DNA from 3 places in the Peribacillus phoenicis genome. Region 2 is predicted to be linked to each of the others. Evidence: a T-box and tRNA genes for the amino acid it is inferred to sense, from the RefSeq annotation. Region 2 holds a T-box; the other regions hold tRNA genes.
The links. The T-box of region 2 lies ahead of ABC374_RS17285 (valine--tRNA ligase). A T-box ahead of a tRNA ligase gene usually reads a tRNA of that ligase, here a tRNA-Val.
Positions count from the first base shown of each region.

Region 1: it encodes a tRNA-Val, which carries the amino acid that the T-box ahead of ABC374_RS17285 (valine--tRNA ligase) is inferred to sense. The anticodon was not compared.
Region 3: it encodes a tRNA-Val, which carries the amino acid that the T-box ahead of ABC374_RS17285 (valine--tRNA ligase) is inferred to sense. The anticodon was not compared.

Region 1 covers NZ_JBDFMF010000001.1:4,539,145-4,545,783, forward strand. Annotated here, with positions in the region: gene ABC374_RS22425 (1,4-dihydroxy-2-naphthoate polyprenyltransferase) at 1-495, shown strand, start outside; gene ABC374_RS22430 (TraR/DksA C4-type zinc finger protein) at 642-1,391, shown strand; tRNA gene ABC374_RS22435 (tRNA-Glu) at 1,433-1,504, opposite strand; tRNA gene ABC374_RS22440 (tRNA-Ser) at 1,508-1,598, opposite strand; tRNA gene ABC374_RS22445 (tRNA-Asn) at 1,600-1,674, opposite strand; tRNA gene ABC374_RS22450 (tRNA-Ile) at 1,687-1,763, opposite strand; tRNA gene ABC374_RS22455 (tRNA-Gly) at 1,769-1,842, opposite strand; tRNA gene ABC374_RS22460 (tRNA-His) at 1,847-1,922, opposite strand; tRNA gene ABC374_RS22465 (tRNA-Phe) at 1,939-2,014, opposite strand; tRNA gene ABC374_RS22470 (tRNA-Asp) at 2,038-2,113, opposite strand; tRNA gene ABC374_RS22475 (tRNA-Met) at 2,120-2,193, opposite strand; tRNA gene ABC374_RS22480 (tRNA-Ser) at 2,297-2,389, opposite strand; tRNA gene ABC374_RS22485 (tRNA-Ile) at 2,410-2,486, opposite strand; tRNA gene ABC374_RS22490 (tRNA-Met) at 2,497-2,573, opposite strand; tRNA gene ABC374_RS22495 (tRNA-Ala) at 2,602-2,677, opposite strand; tRNA gene ABC374_RS22500 (tRNA-Pro) at 2,695-2,771, opposite strand; tRNA gene ABC374_RS22505 (tRNA-Arg) at 2,781-2,857, opposite strand; tRNA gene ABC374_RS22510 (tRNA-Leu) at 2,867-2,955, opposite strand; tRNA gene ABC374_RS22515 (tRNA-Gly) at 2,968-3,042, opposite strand; tRNA gene ABC374_RS22520 (tRNA-Leu) at 3,051-3,132, opposite strand; tRNA gene ABC374_RS22525 (tRNA-Lys) at 3,141-3,216, opposite strand; tRNA gene ABC374_RS22530 (tRNA-Thr) at 3,237-3,312, opposite strand; tRNA gene ABC374_RS22535 (tRNA-Val) at 3,323-3,398, opposite strand; rRNA gene rrf (5S ribosomal RNA) at 3,410-3,525, opposite strand; rRNA gene ABC374_RS22545 (23S ribosomal RNA) at 3,644-6,576, opposite strand.
Region 2 covers NZ_JBDFMF010000001.1:3,520,754-3,527,392, reverse strand. Annotated here, with positions in the region: gene ABC374_RS17300 (LysM peptidoglycan-binding domain-containing protein) at 30-1,460, shown strand; gene ysxE (spore coat protein YsxE) at 1,548-2,618, shown strand; gene ABC374_RS17290 (hypothetical protein) at 2,676-2,867, opposite strand; T-box leader at 3,093-3,319, shown strand; gene ABC374_RS17285 (valine--tRNA ligase) at 3,363-6,014, shown strand; gene ABC374_RS17280 (ATP-grasp domain-containing protein) at 6,064-6,639, opposite strand, start outside.
Region 3 covers NZ_JBDFMF010000001.1:4,303,291-4,309,929, reverse strand. Annotated here, with positions in the region: rRNA gene ABC374_RS21200 (23S ribosomal RNA) at 1-1,320, shown strand, start outside; rRNA gene rrf (5S ribosomal RNA) at 1,439-1,554, shown strand; tRNA gene ABC374_RS21190 (tRNA-Asn) at 1,564-1,638, shown strand; tRNA gene ABC374_RS21185 (tRNA-Ser) at 1,644-1,735, shown strand; tRNA gene ABC374_RS21180 (tRNA-Glu) at 1,745-1,819, shown strand; tRNA gene ABC374_RS21175 (tRNA-Val) at 1,835-1,910, shown strand; tRNA gene ABC374_RS21170 (tRNA-Met) at 2,014-2,087, shown strand; tRNA gene ABC374_RS21165 (tRNA-Asp) at 2,093-2,168, shown strand; tRNA gene ABC374_RS21160 (tRNA-Phe) at 2,181-2,256, shown strand; tRNA gene ABC374_RS21155 (tRNA-Thr) at 2,264-2,339, shown strand; tRNA gene ABC374_RS21150 (tRNA-Tyr) at 2,356-2,439, shown strand; tRNA gene ABC374_RS21145 (tRNA-Trp) at 2,450-2,523, shown strand; tRNA gene ABC374_RS21140 (tRNA-His) at 2,541-2,616, shown strand; tRNA gene ABC374_RS21135 (tRNA-Gln) at 2,652-2,726, shown strand; tRNA gene ABC374_RS21130 (tRNA-Gly) at 2,730-2,804, shown strand; tRNA gene ABC374_RS21125 (tRNA-Cys) at 2,813-2,886, shown strand; tRNA gene ABC374_RS21120 (tRNA-Leu) at 2,895-2,975, shown strand; gene ABC374_RS21115 (hypothetical protein) at 3,625-4,008, opposite strand; gene ABC374_RS21110 (hypothetical protein) at 4,922-5,191, opposite strand; gene ABC374_RS21105 (Ig-like domain-containing protein) at 5,268-6,639, shown strand, end outside.

The DNA.
Region 1 (6,639 bases), 1.0 Mb from region 2:
GGTCCCCTGCCCATTTCATATACACCATTCGGGGAACTTTTTTCTGGATTGTTCATGGGCTTTTTGATAATCTTGATCGCCTTTTTCATTCAAACCGGTGATGTTTCTTCAACAGCCATCTTAATTGCCATTCCAAGTGGGATTTTGGTTGGGCTGATCAACTTATCCAATAACCTACGTGACCATGATGGAGATAAGGCTCATGGGCGCAAAACGATGCCTGTAGTGATGGGCAGGAAAAACGCCCTGACATTCATGGCAATAATGTTCGCCTTCTCTTATCTATGGCTTGTTGGGCTAGTCCTTACCGGAAGCGTAACGGCGTGGATTCTCCTTGCCTTCCTTAGCATACCGAAGGCCATGGCCGCAATCAAAGGCTTCGTAGGCAAAACACAGCCGATCACGATGGTCCCGGCAATGAAAGCCACGGCCCAAACGAACACCTTCTTTGGCTTACTCATGGCCATTGGATTATTCATCAGCTATCTTATATAATCTCCGAGGACTGAGCTCATCCGCTCAGTCCTTTTTTCTATGTTCCGATGCATATTGTTTTCCTATACTCCAATTCGGGTAATAGATAATACAACCATCTTACCAATATAAAATGAGATTTGGACTTTAGAAGGAGTGAATAGGATATGGCAACGAAACATCAAACGCAAAAATTAAAAAAGGAACTGCTTCAAGAAAGAAATGAATTAAGTAGTAGAATTCAAAATGATGAACAATCCGTTCTGGATAAAAGCCAGACGGAATCCGTAGGGGAATTATCATCTTATGATAATCATCCTGCTGACCTAGGAACCGAATTATTCGAGATGGAACGGAATCAAGCACTCGATGAGCATGCACAATCAGAAATGGAGAAAATCGAGGAAGCATTAAAAGCAATGGAAGAAGGTTCGTATGGCCAGTGTAAAACCTGCAATAGGGAAATCCCCATCGAGAGGCTTGAAGCGATCCCAAGCACCCTCTACTGTGTCGAGCATGCCCCGGAAGGTCCTAATACACAAGAGCGACCAGTGGAAGAGGATATATTGATTCCATCCAAGGGTGATCATTTTGAAAACCGTCATGGAAATGAAATAGTGGATAAAGAGGATAGCTTTGGTGAAGTCGCCAAATTCGGTACATCCGAAACGCCATCTGATTACACCGGCGATCATGACAATTATAATGACCTTTATAAAACCGAAGATGAAACGGATGGATTTCCAGAAGACTATGAAGGATTTGCAGCAAATGATATCGAAGGTAAAAATAGGGTGGATATACCGAACAAAAAGCAAAAGGAATATGAAGATACATTAGAAGAAGAAAATATCGATTCCCTGCTTGGGGACATCCCTTATAAACAAAAAGATAGTTATGTCAATGAAAAGAAATGAAAAAAAGAAGCATACATGAATGTATGCTTCCTTTTTTGTTATGACCCGTACGGGATTCGAACCCGTGTTACCGCCGTGAAAGGGCGGTGTCTTAACCGCTTGACCAACGGGCCAAATGGCGGAGAAGGAGGGATTTGAACCCTCGCGCCGCTCGCGCGACCTACACCCTTAGCAGGGGCGCCTCTTCAGCCTCTTGAGTACTTCCCCATGGCTCCGCAGGTAGGACTCGAACCTACGACCGTTCGGTTAACAGCCGAATGCTCTACCACTGAGCTACTGCGGAACAATATGAATATGGTGGGCCTAAATGGACTCGAACCATCGACCTCACGCTTATCAGGCGTGCGCTCTAACCAGCTGAGCTATAGGCCCATATTTGGAGCGGGTGAAGGGAATCGAACCCTCATCATCAGCTTGGAAGGCTGAGGTTTTACCACTAAACTACACCCGCGAAATGGGGCGACTGATGGGAATCGAACCCACGAATGCCTGAACCACAATCAGGTGCGTTAACCACTTCGCCACAACCGCCGTAATATGAAAGATATGGTGGCTCAGGACGGAATCGAACCGCCGACACAAGGATTTTCAGTCCTTTGCTCTACCGACTGAGCTACTGAGCCCCATTTGTATTAAATTTAAAAAATGGCGGTCCCGACGGGAATCGAACCCGCGATCTCCTGCGTGACAGGCAGGCATGTTAACCGCTACACCACGGGACCTAATAATTGCGGGGACAGGATTTGAACCTGCGACCTTCGGGTTATGAGCCCGACGAGCTACCGGACTGCTCCACCCCGCGACGGTAATAATGAAACGATTTGCATCAAGTTTTCGTGTATATCGTTTTTTCGCTTCCTCTATGTAAGGTTGTTTAAAAACAACTTGCTGCTTTTTTAAAAAAATGGAGGAGGTAGAGGGATTCGAACCCCCGCGGGATTTGACTCCCCTGTCGGTTTTCAAGACCGATCCCTTCAGCCGAACTTGGGTATACCTCCACGGCATTAAAAAATGAATATGGTGGACCTTGTAGGACTCGAACCTACGACCGGACGGTTATGAGCCGTCTGCTCTAACCAGCTGAGCTAAAGGTCCTTATATTTATTGGTAGCGGCGGAGGGGATCGAACCCCCGACCTCACGGGTATGAACCGTACGCTCTAGCCAGCTGAGCTACACCGCCAATATAATATAAGTATCTGATTGAAAAATGGTGGAGCCTAGCGGGATCGAACCGCTGACCTCCTGCGTGCAAGGCAGGCGCTCTCCCAGCTGAGCTAAGGCCCCATTCATTAAAAATCACGTGGTCGGGAAGACAGGATTCGAACCTGCGACCCCTTGGTCCCAAACCAAGTGCTCTACCAAGCTGAGCTACTTCCCGCAATAAACATGGTGCGCCCGGCGGGAGTCGAACCTACAACCTTCTGATTCGTAGTCAGATGCTCTATCCAATTGAGCTACGGGCGCATATTAAGATGGTGCCGAGGACCGGAATCGAACCGGTACGGTAGTCACCTACCGCAGGATTTTAAGTCCTGTGCGTCTGCCAGTTCCGCCACCCCGGCACATACGAAAAGTGGAGCGGAAGACGGGATTCGAACCCGCGACCCCAACCTTGGCAAGGTTGTATTCTACCACTGAACTACTTCCGCATGTAAGATGCGGGTGAAGGGACTTGAACCCCCACGCCTTGCGGCGCCAGATCCTAAGTCTGGTGCGTCTGCCAATTCCGCCACACCCGCATATAAAATGGTGAGCCATGAAGGATTCGAACCTTCGACCCTCTGATTAAAAGTCAGATGCTCTACCAACTGAGCTAATGGCTCGTGCTTGTACTATCTTAAAATGGTGCCGGCAAGAGGACTTGAACCCCCAACCTACTGATTACAAGTCAGTTGCTCTACCAGTTGAGCTACACCGGCAGGTGTAAAATGGTGGAGGATGACGGGATCGAACCGCCGACCCTCTGCTTGTAAGGCAGATGCTCTCCCAGCTGAGCTAATCCTCCATATAAAACCTGCTTGGCGACGTCCTACTCTCACAGGGGGAAACCCCCAACTACCATCGGCGCTGAAGAGCTTAACTGCCGTGTTCGGAATGGGAACGGGTGTGACCTCTTCGCTATCGTCACCAAACAATGTTTACATTTTTTCAAGACATATATTATTATAACGTCTTTTTGAGAAAATGCAAGAAGAAATTTTCATTCCTTCAAAACTAGATAATAAGAAGGTATTTCATTTTTAAAAAGCGTTGGTTAAGTCCTCGATCTATTAGTATCAGTCAGCTCCACATGTCACCATGCTTCCACCTCTGACCTATCAACCTGATCATCTTTCAGGGATCTTACTAGCTTGCGCCATGGGAAATCTCATCTTGAGGGGGGCTTCATGCTTAGATGCTTTCAGCACTTATCCCGTCCGCACGTAGCTACCCAGCTATGCCTTTGGCAAGACAACTGGTACACCAGCGGTGCGTCCATCCCGGTCCTCTCGTACTAAGGACAGCTCCTCTCAAATTTCCTGCGCCCGCGACGGATAGGGACCGAACTGTCTCACGACGTTCTGAACCCAGCTCGCGTACCGCTTTAATGGGCGAACAGCCCAACCCTTGGGACCGACTACAGCCCCAGGATGCGATGAGCCGACATCGAGGTGCCAAACCTCCCCGTCGATGTGGACTCTTGGGGGAGATAAGCCTGTTATCCCCGGGGTAGCTTTTATCCGTTGAGCGATGGCCCTTCCATGCGGAACCACCGGATCACTAAGCCCGACTTTCGTCCCTGCTCGACTTGTAGGTCTCGCAGTCAAGCTCCCTTGTGCCTTTACACTCTACGAATGATTTCCAACCATTCTGAGGGAACCTTTGGGCGCCTCCGTTACTCTTTAGGAGGCGACCGCCCCAGTCAAACTGCCCACCTGACACTGTCTCCCACCCCGATAAGGGGCGCGGGTTAGAATTTCAATACAGCCAGGGTAGTATCCCACCAACGCCTCCACCGAAGCTGGCGCTCCGGCTTCTCAGGCTCCTACCTATCCTGTACAAGCTGTACCAAAATTCAATATCAGGCTGCAGTAAAGCTCCACGGGGTCTTTCCGTCCTGTCGCGGGTAACCTGCATCTTCACAGGTACTATAATTTCACCGAGTCTCTCGTTGAGACAGTGCCCAGATCGTTACACCTTTCGTGCGGGTCGGAACTTACCCGACAAGGAATTTCGCTACCTTAGGACCGTTATAGTTACGGCCGCCGTTTACTGGGGCTTCGGTTCAAAGCTTCGCTTGCGCTAACCTCTCCCCTTAACCTTCCAGCACCGGGCAGGTGTCAGCCCCTATACTTCGCCTTGCGGCTTCGCAGAGACCTGTGTTTTTGCTAAACAGTCGCCTGGGCCTATTCACTGCGGCTTTTCTGGGCTATTCACCCTAAAAAGCACCCCTTCTCCCGAAGTTACGGGGTCATTTTGCCGAGTTCCTTAACGAGAGTTCTCTCGCACACCTTAGGATTCTCTCCTCGCCTACCTGTGTCGGTTTGCGGTACGGGCACCTTACATCTCACTAGAGGCTTTTCTTGGCAGCGTGGAATCAGGAACTTCGGTACTATATTTCCCTCGCCATCACAGCTCCGCCTTAATGGAAACGGGATTTGCCTCGTTTCCGGCCTAACTGCTTGGACGCGCATATCCAACAGCGCGCTTACCCTATCCTTCTGCGTCCCCCCATCGTTCAAACGATGTATAGGTGGTACAGGAATATCAACCTGTTGTCCATCGCCTACGCCTTTCGGCCTCGGCTTAGGTCCCGACTAACCCTGAGCGGACGAGCCTTCCTCAGGAAACCTTAGGCATTCGGTGGAAGGGATTCTCACCCTTCTTTCGCTACTCATACCGGCATTCTCACTTCTAAGCGCTCCACCAGTCCTTCCGGTCTGACTTCAACGCCCTTAGAACGCTCTCCTACCATCGACACCATACGGTGTCAATCCACAGCTTCGGTGATACGTTTAGCCCCGGTACATTTTCGGCGCGGAGTCACTCGACCAGTGAGCTATTACGCACTCTTTAAATGGTGGCTGCTTCTAAGCCAACATCCTGGTTGTCTAAGCAACTCCACATCCTTTTCCACTTAACGTATACTTTGGGACCTTAGCTGGTGGTCTGGGCTGTTTCCCTTTCGACTACGGATCTTATCACTCGCAGTCTGACTCCCAAGAATAAGTATTTGGCATTCGGAGTTTGACTGAATTCGGTAACCCGTTGGGGGCCCCTAGTCCAATCAGTGCTCTACCTCCAATACTCTCATCTTGAGGCTAGCCCTAAAGCTATTTCGGAGAGAACCAGCTATCTCCAGGTTCGATTGGAATTTCTCCGCTACCCACACCTCATCCCCGCACTTTTCAACGTGCGTGGGTTCGGGCCTCCATTCAGTGTTACCTGAACTTCACCCTGGACATGGGTAGATCACCTGGTTTCGGGTCTACGACCTCATACTCATTCGCCCTATTCAGACTCGCTTTCGCTGCGGCTCCGTCTTATCAACTTAACCTCGCATGAAATCGTAACTCGCCGGTTCATTCTACAAAAGGCACGCCATTACCCATTAACGGGCTTTGACTACTTGTAGGCACACGGTTTCAGGATCTATTTCACTCCCCTTCCGGGGTGCTTTTCACCTTTCCCTCACGGTACTGGTTCACTATCGGTCACTAGGGAGTATTTAGCCTTGGGAGATGGTCCTCCCTGCTTCCGACGGGATTTCTCGTGTCCCGCCGTACTCAGGATCCACTCAGGAGGGAACGAAGTTTCAACTACAGGGTTTTTACCTTCTTCGACGGATCTTTCCAGATCACTTCATTTACCCCGTTCCTTTGTAACTCCATGTTGAGTGTCCTACAACCCCAAGAGGCAAGCCTCTTGGTTTGGGCTAATTCCGTTTCGCTCGCCGCTACTCAGGAAATCGCGTTTGCTTTCTCTTCCTCCGGGTACTTAGATGTTTCAGTTCCCCGGGTCTGCCTTCAGTACCCTATGTATTCAGGTAAAGATACTGTTCCATTACGAACAGTGGGTTTCCCCATTCGGAAATCTCCGGATCAAAGCTTACTTACAGCTCCCCGAAGCATATCGGTGTTAGTCCCGTCCTTCATCGGCTCCTAGTGCCAAGGCATCCACCGTGCGCCCTTTCTAACTTAACCGTTAAAAAAGATCTTACAGATGCTTTGAAAAAAATTAATTGCCTTCTATCTATTATCTAGTTT
Region 2 (6,639 bases):
TTTCCTGAAGCTGAAAGGAGGAGTTGTTTTTGTCGCAAGAAAATGAATCGTATTTACGATTTTCTTTAGAGGAATCCGTTTGGTTCCAGAAGGGACAGGAAGTGGCTGAGCTATATTCCATTTCGCTTGATCCAAATGTGACGATTCAAGAAAGTGATCAATATGTTTTTATACGAGGCTCGTTGGATTTAAGCGGTGAATATAAAGACTCGCAAAATGGTGAAGAAGAGGAGTTTTCGCAGACCTTTTTGCCAAAAGCGGTTCAAAAGGTCGAGAGGCATCTCAATGGACTAAATGAGTTCACACACCGTTTTCCGGTTGACATAACGATTCCGAATAATCGGATTGCCTCATTGGATGAGGTCGATGTCTCGATTCAAAGCTTTGATTATGCCCTGCCAGAGCATAACTGTTTGAAATTGCAGGCGGATCTTTTGATAACTGGAATCTATAATGATTCATATGTCGAAGAACGGTTCGATACGGAGCAGGAAGTTGGGGAAACAGAGGAACAAGAAGAAACGGATGGGGAAAATGAGTCGTATATTCCTTATGCGGCAGCAGTGCCGCCGATCCCGGACTTTCAGCCTGTTTTCCGTGATGAGGAGGAAGAAGAGTTATACGCGCCCTTTTCTGCAGAGTCAAAACGAGTTTCTGAAGTAAATGAAGAAGAAGAAGAGGAACCGATTTATTTAAGCGATCAGCATAGTGCCCCAGTTTTTGAAATTCCCGTTTCACCATATCCTGAAGAGGAGGAGTGGGAAACGGAAGTGCATAGACAGGAAGAAGCTGAAGCTGTAGAGGAAGAAGTTATTGGAGATCCGTCTGACCCAACGGATAAGGTACCTTCCATGGAAGAGGGGAAACTGGAGGAAGAACCAAGCAGGCAGGAACCAAGCAGGCAGGATCCAGTGGAGAAGATAGAGATTCCTAGAGTGACATTGAAAGAAGAAGTAGAAGAAGTAGTAGAAGAGCCAAGTCAAGCAGCCAATCATCAAAATAGCCCTGTTTCCAAAGAAACCGAGGATGTCATACGGCAGGAGGAAGATGGCGTTGCAGCGGGTCCTATTCTAAATGAACATGTAAAGGTGGAGCAGGAAGAGGAATCCAATTCGTCCTTAAGCGATCTATTCAAAAAGAGGGAAAGACCCGCGCCTCCGGCTAAGGAGGTTAAGAATTTCAAAGGCAGGAAACAAGCCGCGGAACGTGATGATAAAGAAACGGCCGATCATGGTGAGAAGCAGCCTTCCATCATGGATTTATTCGGACGGAAACAGGAAGAAGAACTGGTAAGGATGAAAGTTTGCATTGTTCAGCAAGGGGAAACGCTTGATGACTTGGCTCAACGATATGATGTTACGGTTCAATCGATACTTTTCAGCAATGAATTGGAGTCGAATCAAAACGTTCATGAAGGGCAAGTCATCTATATACCGAAGGCGGTTGCATATAAGAATTGATCGGGACAGAGAGCAGAGCATATGGTCTGCTCCTGTTTTTTAGGTGCTGGAGAATCTTTAGTTTTTTAGAGAAAGTGAGTGAGTCTCGTGAGGGAAAACGAGAATCAGCAGCCTGCCAATCGGAATCGGGACACGGAAACCGTATTGAAGGAATATGCCATGTATGTACAATATATCGAGGACTTCGGGCGTGTGAAAAAAGTATACAGTGATCGCGGTACATTTGCCTTGAAATCGATGTTACCCCAGAACGGCATTGATTTTATCAAAAATGTTCAAAAACTATACCATCGCGGCTATAATCGGATCGTTCCGATTTATCAAACGATGGATCAGCGTTACGCCGTTCTGCATAATGGCCGTTTGTATTACCTGATGCCCTGGCTCAATAATGAGGGGGACGGGGAGCGCGATGAAAAACATAAGCAAATGTTCAGGGAGCTTGCTCGGATGCATACACTTTCCGTTAAGGAAATACAAGTGGATATTGAGGAAAGGGAAGCCCATTATGAGCGGACGCTTGATGTCTGGAATAACGAGAAGGACTTTATGGATGAGTATATTGTCAGCTGTGAAAAGAAGTGGTATATGTCTCCATTCGAAATGACGGTTTGTTCTTTCTACACTGATATTTCACAGGCGCTAAAGTATTCGATCAAGAAGTTTGAAACCTGGTATGAAAAAACGAAGGAAAGTGAAAAGGTTCGAACCGTGGTCACGCACGGAAAGGTTTCTTTGAAGCATTTCGTTTATGATGATCGAGGGTATGGCTACTTCATCAATTTTGAGAATTCGAATACGGCTCCGCCGCATTTCGATTTACTGCCATTTCTCGTTAAATCGGCCAGGACCTATCCTGTCCAATGCGATGACTGCGTTGACTGGCTATATAACTATTTTCGTTATTTTCCGTTGAAGGAAGAAGAATTGCTGCTCATGCAAAGTTATCTGGCATTCCCTGGATCAGCTTTGGAATTAGTGAAGAGTTATTCCGATGGCAGAGTCCATCGTTCAGAGCTTGATAATGTTACTCAACTGCAGCGGCAATTTTGGCTTCTGAAAAATATTGAATATATGGTGATGAAAATCGAAGAGATCGAACAGCAGAAAAAAGCTGCTGCAGAGGCTGCCAAAGAAGAACAATCACCTCCAAGCTAAATATACATGATTGGATCATCTCCAGTCATGTATATTTTTTTTGCTGTAAGGGAATAATTAAATCCATTCGAAATATAAAGACATGGCCAGGAAAATAAATGCGATTAGCAGGAGCATATCGAAGAAAGTCGGAAAAATCAGTGTGCGTAATCCTTGGAATACGATAAAGGGGACGATGAACTGCTGGCAGACACCGCGGAATTTCTTCATCCAAGGCGGTAAAGTATAGGGAGTATATCTTCGCTTCATATTATTACCTTCCTTTTTAGGACTTCTTATATAATATGGGTGGGCAGTGGAAAAGGTGATAAACCATCACATTTACTGTTCCTGGAGGATAAAATAAAGAAAACGACCTTGAATGTATCAAATGGGATGATTCCTGGGAAAGTAAGCGAAAAGATGATTGACTGGAGCCCCATATTTTTTGTACTATATACTATATGCATTCAATGAATTTACATATGAATATGAATCAATGCAAAGACCGGAAATAGTAAGATGATATGCACTTTTCAGAGAGGAAACCAAATTGGTGCGAGGTTTCCAGGCAGCAGCATCCGAAGTCGTCCGTGAGCAGTCTTCGTGAACCTCTTAGTAGCGAAGGCCGGTGAAGAGCCGTTATCCGATTTGAGAGCCGAAAGAGTTTTTTCTTTTTCGGAAAAAAGGTGGCACCGCGAACAACTTCCTTCGTCCTTTTATGATGATGGAAGTTTTTTTTATGCCTAAAAAGGAGGAAATGATATGGAAGAAAATCAAATTTCTATGCCGACTAAATATGATCCGCAGACGATAGAGAAAGGCCGCTACAAATGGTGGCTTGATGGAAAGTTTTTCGAAACGACGGGTGATGATAAAAAAGAACCATATACGATTGTCATCCCGCCGCCTAACGTGACAGGTAAGCTTCATCTTGGCCACGCTTGGGATACGACACTTCAAGATATTTTGACACGCATGAAAAGAATGCAGGGCTATGATGTTTTATGGTTGCCGGGCATGGACCATGCCGGTATCGCCACTCAAGCGAAAGTAGAACAGAAACTTCGTGCGGAAGGCGTGAGCCGTTATGACCTAGGACGTGAAAAATTCGTAGAAGAGACATGGAAATGGAAAGAGGAATATGCGAGCCATATCCGTGAACAATGGTCAAAGCTGGGTCTTGGACTTGATTATACACGTGAACGCTTCACTCTTGATGAGGGGCTTTCAAAAGCTGTGCGCGAAGTGTTCGTTTCGCTTTATAACAAGGGCTTGATTTATCGCGGCGAATACATCATCAACTGGGATCCATCGACGAAAACGGCGTTATCCGATATCGAGGTTATTTACAAAGATGTGCAGGGCGCATTTTACCATATGAAATATCCGTTGGTTGACGGATCAGGTGAAATTGAAATTGCCACTACCCGTCCAGAAACGATGCTTGGTGATACTGCTGTTGCTGTACATCCTGAAGATGACCGTTATAAACACTTGATCGGCAAAATGGTCCGCTTGCCAATTACAGGCCGGGAAATCCCGATTGTCGGTGATGATTATGTCGATATGGAATTTGGTTCAGGCGCGGTCAAAATTACTCCGGCTCATGACCCGAATGATTTCGAAATCGGGAACCGTCACGATTTGGAGCGCATCCTTGTCATGCATGAAGATGGCTCGATGAATGAAAAGGCTGGTAAATATGAAGGCATGGACCGGTTTGAATGCCGTAAACAAATCGTCAAAGACCTTCAGGAAGAAGGAGTACTCTTCAAAATCGAAGATCACCTTCACTCAGTGGGACATTCAGAGAGAAGCGGTGCTGTTGTTGAACCATATCTTTCGACGCAATGGTTCGTTAAAATGCAGCCGCTGGCTGATGCATCCGTTGAGCTTCAAAAAGGATCCGATGAGGAAAAAGTTCATTTCGTACCGGATCGTTTCGAAAAAACGTACCTGCATTGGATGGAAAATATCCGTGACTGGTGCATTTCCCGTCAGCTTTGGTGGGGTCACCGCATTCCAGCCTGGTACCATAAAGAAACAGGTGAAGTGTATGTAGGTCACGAAGAGCCTGCGGACGCTGAAAACTGGGAACAAGATACGGATGTTCTGGATACATGGTTCAGCTCGGCATTATGGCCGTTCTCGACTATGGGCTGGCCTGACAAGGACAGTATCGATTTCCAACGTTACTATCCAACCGGGGCACTTGTGACAGGTTATGATATCATATTCTTCTGGGTTTCACGGATGATTTTCCAAGCTCTTGAGTTCACGGGTGAACGACCATTTGAAGATGTGCTGATCCACGGACTCGTTCGTGACGAACAGGGGCGCAAGATGAGTAAATCGCTTGGCAATGGTGTCGATCCGATGGATGTCATCGATCAATACGGTGCCGATTCACTGCGTTACTTCTTGTCTACTGGCAGCTCGCCAGGACAGGATCTTCGTTACAGCACGGAAAAAGTGGAAGCGGTCTGGAACTTCTCCAATAAGATTTGGAACGCATCCCGTTTTGCTTTGATGAACATGAATGGCATGACTTATGACGAAATCGATTTAAGCGGTGAGAAGTCTGTAGCCGATAAATGGATCTTGACGCGCTTGAATGAAACGATTTCCAACGTAACCAGACTTGCGGACCGTTATGAGTTTGGTGAAGTGGGCCGTGTGCTATACAACTTCATTTGGGATGACTTCTGTGACTGGTATATTGAAATGGCGAAGCTTCCGCTATATGGCGAAGACGAAGCAGCGAAGAAAACGACGCGCTCGATCTTGGCTTATGTACTGGATAACACGATGAGATTGTTACACCCGTTCATGCCTTTCATTACCGAAGAGATCTGGCAGAACCTTCCGCATCAAGGTGAGTCCATCACTGTTGCCGCTTGGCCGGAAGTGAATGAAGGATTGACAGATACAGCTGCAGCCGAGGAAATGAAGCTGCTTGTTGAAATCATCCGCTCCGTACGTAATATCCGTGCTGAGGTGAACACACCGCTTAGCAAAAAAATCAATTTGATTTTAAAAGCGAAAGATGAGTCAATCTTAGAGACGTTACAGAAAAACAGCAGCTATATCGAGCGTTTCTGTAATCCTGAACAATTGACGATCGGAATTGAAGTCGAGGAACCTGCTCAAGCGATGACAGCTGTCGTAACTGGCGTAGAACTGATCCTTCCGCTGACAGGACTGATCAATATTGACGAAGAAGTGAAACGTCTTGAAAAAGAACTCGACAAACTTAATAAAGAAGTTGAGCGTGTACAGAAAAAACTAGGCAACGAGGGCTTCGTCAAAAAGGCGCCGGCAAGCGTCATCGAAGAAGAACGTGCCAAGGAAAAAGACTATAGCGAAAAACGCGACTCAGTAATTCACAGGATCAGCGAACTGAAACAACTGTAAAACAAAAGGATGAACCAGCTTTATGCCGGTTCATCCTTTTTGTGTTTCGTTAGGAGGATATTCTTTCTTTTATGAATGTAAGGTACTCCGATACGATATTCATATCACTTAATGCACTTAATGTCCGGCTGCCAACGACATCCTCGATTTCGTTGAGCATGGGGCTGCCATCTTCGGCAAATATGAAATCGATACCGACCAGGCCGAAATCAAACGACCTCATTACTCTTTCAACAAGGGCTAATTCAGCTGCAGATAGCTCATATAGTGAAGCCGTTCCGCCCAGCGTATAATTTGCCTTGAAACTTGAAGCGGATTCCCTAAGTACAGCAGCCTTCACTTTTTTTCCAATTACAAATACTCGGATATCTTTACCGAATAAGCCAGGTTTTTGGACTATCCAATTTCCATCATTCAGTTCGGCAAGATCATCGGCATGTTGTATTAGATATACTTGTTTCCCGCCGCGTCCACTTGTTTCTTTAGCAATGAAAGGGAACTCCATGTCATCGGCATTCGGCCTTCCGTTACAATATACGGTATCGGCCATTGGAATCCCAAGCGAGGACAAATATTGATGCGTCTTTGCTTTGTCATTCGCGATTTCCGATACGAAGGAGGAGTT
Region 3 (6,639 bases), 780 kb from region 2:
CTGCCAAGAAAAGCCTCTAGTGAGATGTAAGGTGCCCGTACCGCAAACCGACACAGGTAGGCGAGGAGAGAATCCTAAGGTGTGCGAGAGAACTCTCGTTAAGGAACTCGGCAAAATGACCCCGTAACTTCGGGAGAAGGGGTGCTTTTTAGGGTGAATAGCCCAGAAAAGCCGCAGTGAATAGGCCCAGGCGACTGTTTAGCAAAAACACAGGTCTCTGCGAAGCCGCAAGGCGAAGTATAGGGGCTGACACCTGCCCGGTGCTGGAAGGTTAAGGGGAGAGGTTAGCGCAAGCGAAGCTTTGAACCGAAGCCCCAGTAAACGGCGGCCGTAACTATAACGGTCCTAAGGTAGCGAAATTCCTTGTCGGGTAAGTTCCGACCCGCACGAAAGGTGTAACGATCTGGGCACTGTCTCAACGAGAGACTCGGTGAAATTATAGTACCTGTGAAGATGCAGGTTACCCGCGACAGGACGGAAAGACCCCGTGGAGCTTTACTGCAGCCTGATATTGAATTTTGGTACAGCTTGTACAGGATAGGTAGGAGCCTGAGAAGCCGGAGCGCCAGCTTCGGTGGAGGCGTTGGTGGGATACTACCCTGGCTGTATTGAAATTCTAACCCGCGCCCCTTATCGGGGTGGGAGACAGTGTCAGGTGGGCAGTTTGACTGGGGCGGTCGCCTCCTAAAGAGTAACGGAGGCGCCCAAAGGTTCCCTCAGAATGGTTGGAAATCATTCGTAGAGTGTAAAGGCACAAGGGAGCTTGACTGCGAGACCTACAAGTCGAGCAGGGACGAAAGTCGGGCTTAGTGATCCGGTGGTTCCGCATGGAAGGGCCATCGCTCAACGGATAAAAGCTACCCCGGGGATAACAGGCTTATCTCCCCCAAGAGTCCACATCGACGGGGAGGTTTGGCACCTCGATGTCGGCTCATCGCATCCTGGGGCTGTAGTCGGTCCCAAGGGTTGGGCTGTTCGCCCATTAAAGCGGTACGCGAGCTGGGTTCAGAACGTCGTGAGACAGTTCGGTCCCTATCCGTCGCGGGCGCAGGAAATTTGAGAGGAGCTGTCCTTAGTACGAGAGGACCGGGATGGACGCACCGCTGGTGTACCAGTTGTCTTGCCAAAGGCATAGCTGGGTAGCTACGTGCGGACGGGATAAGTGCTGAAAGCATCTAAGCATGAAGCCCCCCTCAAGATGAGATTTCCCATGGCGCAAGCTAGTAAGATCCCTGAAAGATGATCAGGTTGATAGGTCAGAGGTGGAAGCATGGTGACATGTGGAGCTGACTGATACTAATAGATCGAGGACTTAACCAACGCTTTTTAAAAATGAAATACCTTCTTATTATCTAGTTTTGAAAGAATGAAAATTTCTTCTTGCATTTTCTCAAAAAGACGTTATAATAATATATGTCTTGAAAAAATGTAAACATTGTTTGGTGACGATAGCGAAGAGGTCACACCCGTTCCCATTCCGAACACGGCAGTTAAGCTCTTCAGCGCCGATGGTAGTTGGGGGTTTCCCCCTGTGAGAGTAGGACGTCGCCAAGCTTATATTGTTCCGCAGTAGCTCAGTGGTAGAGCATTCGGCTGTTAACCGAACGGTCGTAGGTTCGAGTCCTACCTGCGGAGCCATTATTGGAGAGCTGTCCGAGTGGCCGAAGGAGCACGATTGGAAATCGTGTAGACGGGTAACCCTGTCTCAAGGGTTCAAATCCCTTGCTCTCCGCCATTTATACCTGGCCCGTTGGTCAAGCGGTTAAGACACCGCCCTTTCACGGCGGTAACACGGGTTCGAATCCCGTACGGGTCACCATTTAGACAACATATTGGAGGATTAGCTCAGCTGGGAGAGCATCTGCCTTACAAGCAGAGGGTCGGCGGTTCGATCCCGTCATCCTCCACCATTTTTCAATAAGATCAGGTTGTTTCTGCATAAAGGATTGATTATTCAGCCCATTGAAACGCTCAACACGAAAACTTGATGCTCAATAGCAACATTATTACCGTCGCGGGGTGGAGCAGTCCGGTAGCTCGTCGGGCTCATAACCCGAAGGTCGCAGGTTCAAATCCTGTCCCCGCAATCTATGGTCCCGTGGTGTAGCGGTTAACATGCCTGCCTGTCACGCAGGAGATCGCGGGTTCGATTCCCGTCGGGACCGCCATTTTTATTGTTTGGCTCAGTAGCTCAGTCGGTAGAGCAAAGGACTGAAAATCCTTGTGTCGGCGGTTCGATTCCGTCCTGAGCCACCATAGTAGTGCCGGTGTAGCTCAACTGGTAGAGCAACTGACTTGTAATCAGTAGGTTGGGGGTTCAAGTCCTCTTGCCGGCACCATGTTTCATCCATATGCGGAGGGGTAGCGAAGTGGCTAAACGCGGCGGACTGTAAATCCGCTCCTTCGGGTTCGGCAGTTCGAATCTGCCCCCCTCCACCATTTTTCTTACAGGGGTATAGTTTAAAGGTAGAACAGAGGTCTCCAAAACCTCCAGTGTGGGTTCGAGTCCTACTACCCCTGCCAATTTCAATCCTATAATGGCGATTGTGGCGAAGTGGTTAACGCACCTGATTGTGGTTCAGGCATTCGTGGGTTCGATTCCCATCAGTCGCCCCATTTTAAAAAACATGGTATAATGATTACAACGTTATTGGGCTATAGCCAAGCGGTAAGGCAACGGATTTTGATTCCGTCATGCGAAGGTTCGATCCCTTCTAGCCCAGCCATATGCGAAAGTAGTTCAGTGGTAGAATACAACCTTGCCAAGGTTGGGGTCGCGGGTTCGAATCCCGTCTTTCGCTCCAAAAACGTTGGCGGCATAGCCAAGCGGTAAGGCAGAGGTCTGCAAAACCTTTACCACCGGTTCGATTCCGGTTGCCGCCTCCAACAAACATGCCGGTGTGGCGGAATTGGCAGACGCGCACGACTCAAAATCGTGTTCCTCTGGAGTGCCGGTTCGACCCCGGCCACCGGTATCAAAAGAAGTCGAAACATGGTGCTTATATCAGTAATTTAATAGTGAATAAGTACCGCAATTTAAACCGTTTCTCACAGTAGTGGGTAACGGTTTTTTTGTGTTTATTTTTTGAGAAATGGTCTTTACTAAATATCTTCTAATCGTGTGAACTAATCGTGTGCATAGATAGGGGTGATTACTGTAATGGCTAGGCGGAAAAATGGTTTAAGTGAAGCTGAACTTTCTATTGTTCGTCAAAAAAAGCAATCGTACGTCCAATCGTTCAAAGATGCATGAGAACTGTTTGAAAGAGATTGTGATATACGCAATTTGAGACCGTACACCATCAAGTATTATCGTAATGAAATTTCAGTTTTTCTAACTCACTAATCTGAACAGGGTATAGACTTAACTGTACTTAAACCTTCCAGTGTTACTGAAGAACACGTAAAGGAAAACTTCCAGAAAAATTAATTGATTTAAATGACATGATGTTGAATAGATTTATGTTAGACGCATATTTGTCTACTCTAACAAAGGAATTAGACAAGGAGAGAATAAAACTAAACGAAATCATACCTTTAATTTACCCTAACTAATATTTTAAATTAATGCAGAAATATTAGTTAATTGTGACCAACTGCTGGAGATACAGTTGGTCAATAACTTTACATATCATTCAATAAATATTCTTCTAATATTGACCGCATACGTTTACTTGGAATGTATAGGTTAATAGCTTTACCTTTCCTGATTCTGCTTCTCCATATCCACTGAATGAATTCAGATAATGCATACATATCTTCATTCACCTCTATGCCACGTACACTAAAGAATTTCTTTTCATACGGATTCATGAAGCGATTCACCACATAAGCAAGCGATTCCTTTTCTTTAAATTCGTTTGTTGCACGTGCATTACAAGCAACAAATCCTTTCGTGTTTCCTTTACTCTTCTGTTGTTTCCATTCTTGATAGACAGATGGAAATGTGTCAGTCAATTCGATTTTCCTTCTACCAAACTTTACTCCATTGCGAATTTGTAACTTCACCTCCTTCTTTTTGGCGTGTCTTTTTATGTGGACGATCTAACTCCAGACTATGTTGAAATTAATGGTGAGGAACATTTTGATTTTTTTAATTGTACAATAATTAGAATTTAAGTTGCACGTTTTATTGTATACCTTAAATGTTTTTTTGGGGGTTTCTTTTTTGGTGATTGGCGTTTCTAAAAAAAAATCTTGAGATGTGAAATAACTGGTAAAATAGTTTAAATAAATAGGAAGTGGGTAGTTTTGGGATATTTAATTTTGGGCTTTATTATCGTAGTGGTTCTTATAGTTTTGGTTTCTTTATTTGTTGGGTGAAAATTGATACATCCGAATGCGAAACCTGTAAATAGTTATCCTAGTGATTATTTAATGGAATTTGAAGATATAGAATTCAAAAGTAGGGGGAATGAAATAAATTTATAGGGATGGTTTATACCGGCTTTGGGGAAAGAAAAAATGGTCTTGATTTTTGGCTATGGATACTTGGCAAATAGAGTAGAACCTAGGGCTAATGCGTTGGAATTAGTAAAATTTCTAATTGGCGAGGAGGTTAGTTGCTTGCTTTTTGATTTTAGGGCTTGGGTAAATTCAGAGGGTAATATGACCACTTTGGGTTATTATGAAAAAAATGATATGCAAGGTGCTGTTGATTGGGTTAATAGGTTTTTCTATGGGTGGTGCTACTGCATTATTAGCAGCAGCGGAGGAAGAGTGTGTGGGAACTGTGATTGCAGACAGTCCATTCAGTGACTTGAGGTCATACTTTTTGAGAGTATGTTTTAATTCACAAAGCTTCCTAAATAACCATTTACGCCAATTATTCTTTGGTTATTACCTTTTATTTCTCGTATAGATATAAATAGTATAAAGCCCATAGAAGCTATTGAAAAAATTTATCCGAGGAAAATACTATTTATACACAGTGATTCTGATAGGACAATTTCCCATAAACATAGTGTTGACTTGTCCAATTAGAAAAAATCATATTTACTTCTTCTGCATAGAGTTTTAAATTATTATGGATTTTAGATGGGTTTGAGGGATCGCTAAAATCTTTTGAAGCATCTGCCGCTTCATTTTTTACTGTACTTGCTGTTTTAGAACGTTCATTAAAAAAGAACGGAGCTTCTTTACTTATCGATTTTTCCACAATTAATTTTTCAGCGACTGGTGATCTTTGCACTATTGTTATTTATTTCTACCATTTGCTTGTAACATAAATTTGTTAAAGAGACATAAAAATAGAGGAGAAACAACGAATGAAAACGATAACGACCGTTCTGACAGCTGTCATTTTATCGAGTCAATCACTGCCAATTTTTGCAGTGGGTTTAGAATCACCATCTGCTGAGACTAACAAAGAGGAACAGCAAGCTTCACTTTTTGAAACAAATTCAAATTCAGAGAAGCCTTTACCGACAAAGGAAGCTAAAAAAGCAAGTTTAGTTGAATCTCCACGTTCTGAAGAAGCTTTGAAGGAAAAGAACGAGGATATAAAACTTTCATCAGAGGCGACATTCGACGCATCAGCCCGACCATTAAATGGAATGTCAGGAGAATCTGAGTCGGTAATAGAAGCGAATTCAGATAAAGATCAAGTAGACGAAAAAGAAGGGACAACTACCAAAGAACAAGTAGAAGTTCCTATCATTCCTGAAGAAACAACAAAAGAGGAGGAAACTCAAACTCCAAGTGAGGGGATCGAAGAACGAGCGAATATAAAAACAAATATTGAAGAGCGAGATTTTGTTACAGCCCCTACAATTCCATCTCACGATGAAGAAACTGTAGATATTCCAGATGTATATTTAAAAACAGCTATAGCAAAGGAACTTGGAGTAACTTCTGACACAATTATGACTAAAGACATGCTAAGTAAAATATCAAATTTAAAAATCGTAAATGTTGAAAATTTGAGCGGTTTAGAGCATGCTACTAACCTTGAAAAACTAGATGCTGTATCGGTATCGGCTAAAGATTTATCGCCTATTTCTTCACTAACAAAACTAACAGAATTAAATATGAGCACAGATAGCGTAAACATAGTATCGCTAAGTTCTTTAACTAATCTAACGAAATTGAACTTGTCTGGTTCTTATAGGTTGAGCAATCTCTCTCCGATATCTCATTTAGTAAATTTAGAAGAGTTAGTCTTAGGAAATACGCGATTCAATACAAGTTCAAGTCCTATTGAAGATATAAGTTTTATAAAGAATTTAAAGTTGTTGGAATCTATCTCTATAAATCGAACCAATTTGAACGATATTTCTCACCTTCAAGCTCTAAAAAAATTAACATCCATTTCTTTAGAAAATAATCGAATTCAAGATATCTCAGTACTCAGTGATTTGTCAAATATTGAAACATTAAATCTAGCTGGTAATCAAATCAATGACGTATCATCTATAAACACATTATCTAAATTACACACTGTGAATCTGACTCAAAACTACATAGTGGATAATCCACTCAATATTGAAAAGATGATAGCAGATCAAAATTTTTTATCAGATACAGCTAATCAATACCAGGTGTCTGTTCCTGAATCAATCCGTATTGCACTAGGGACCAGTCTAGACGTTCCCTTGTCATGGACTCACGACGGCTTAACGCTAACCGACCTCTCTAAGA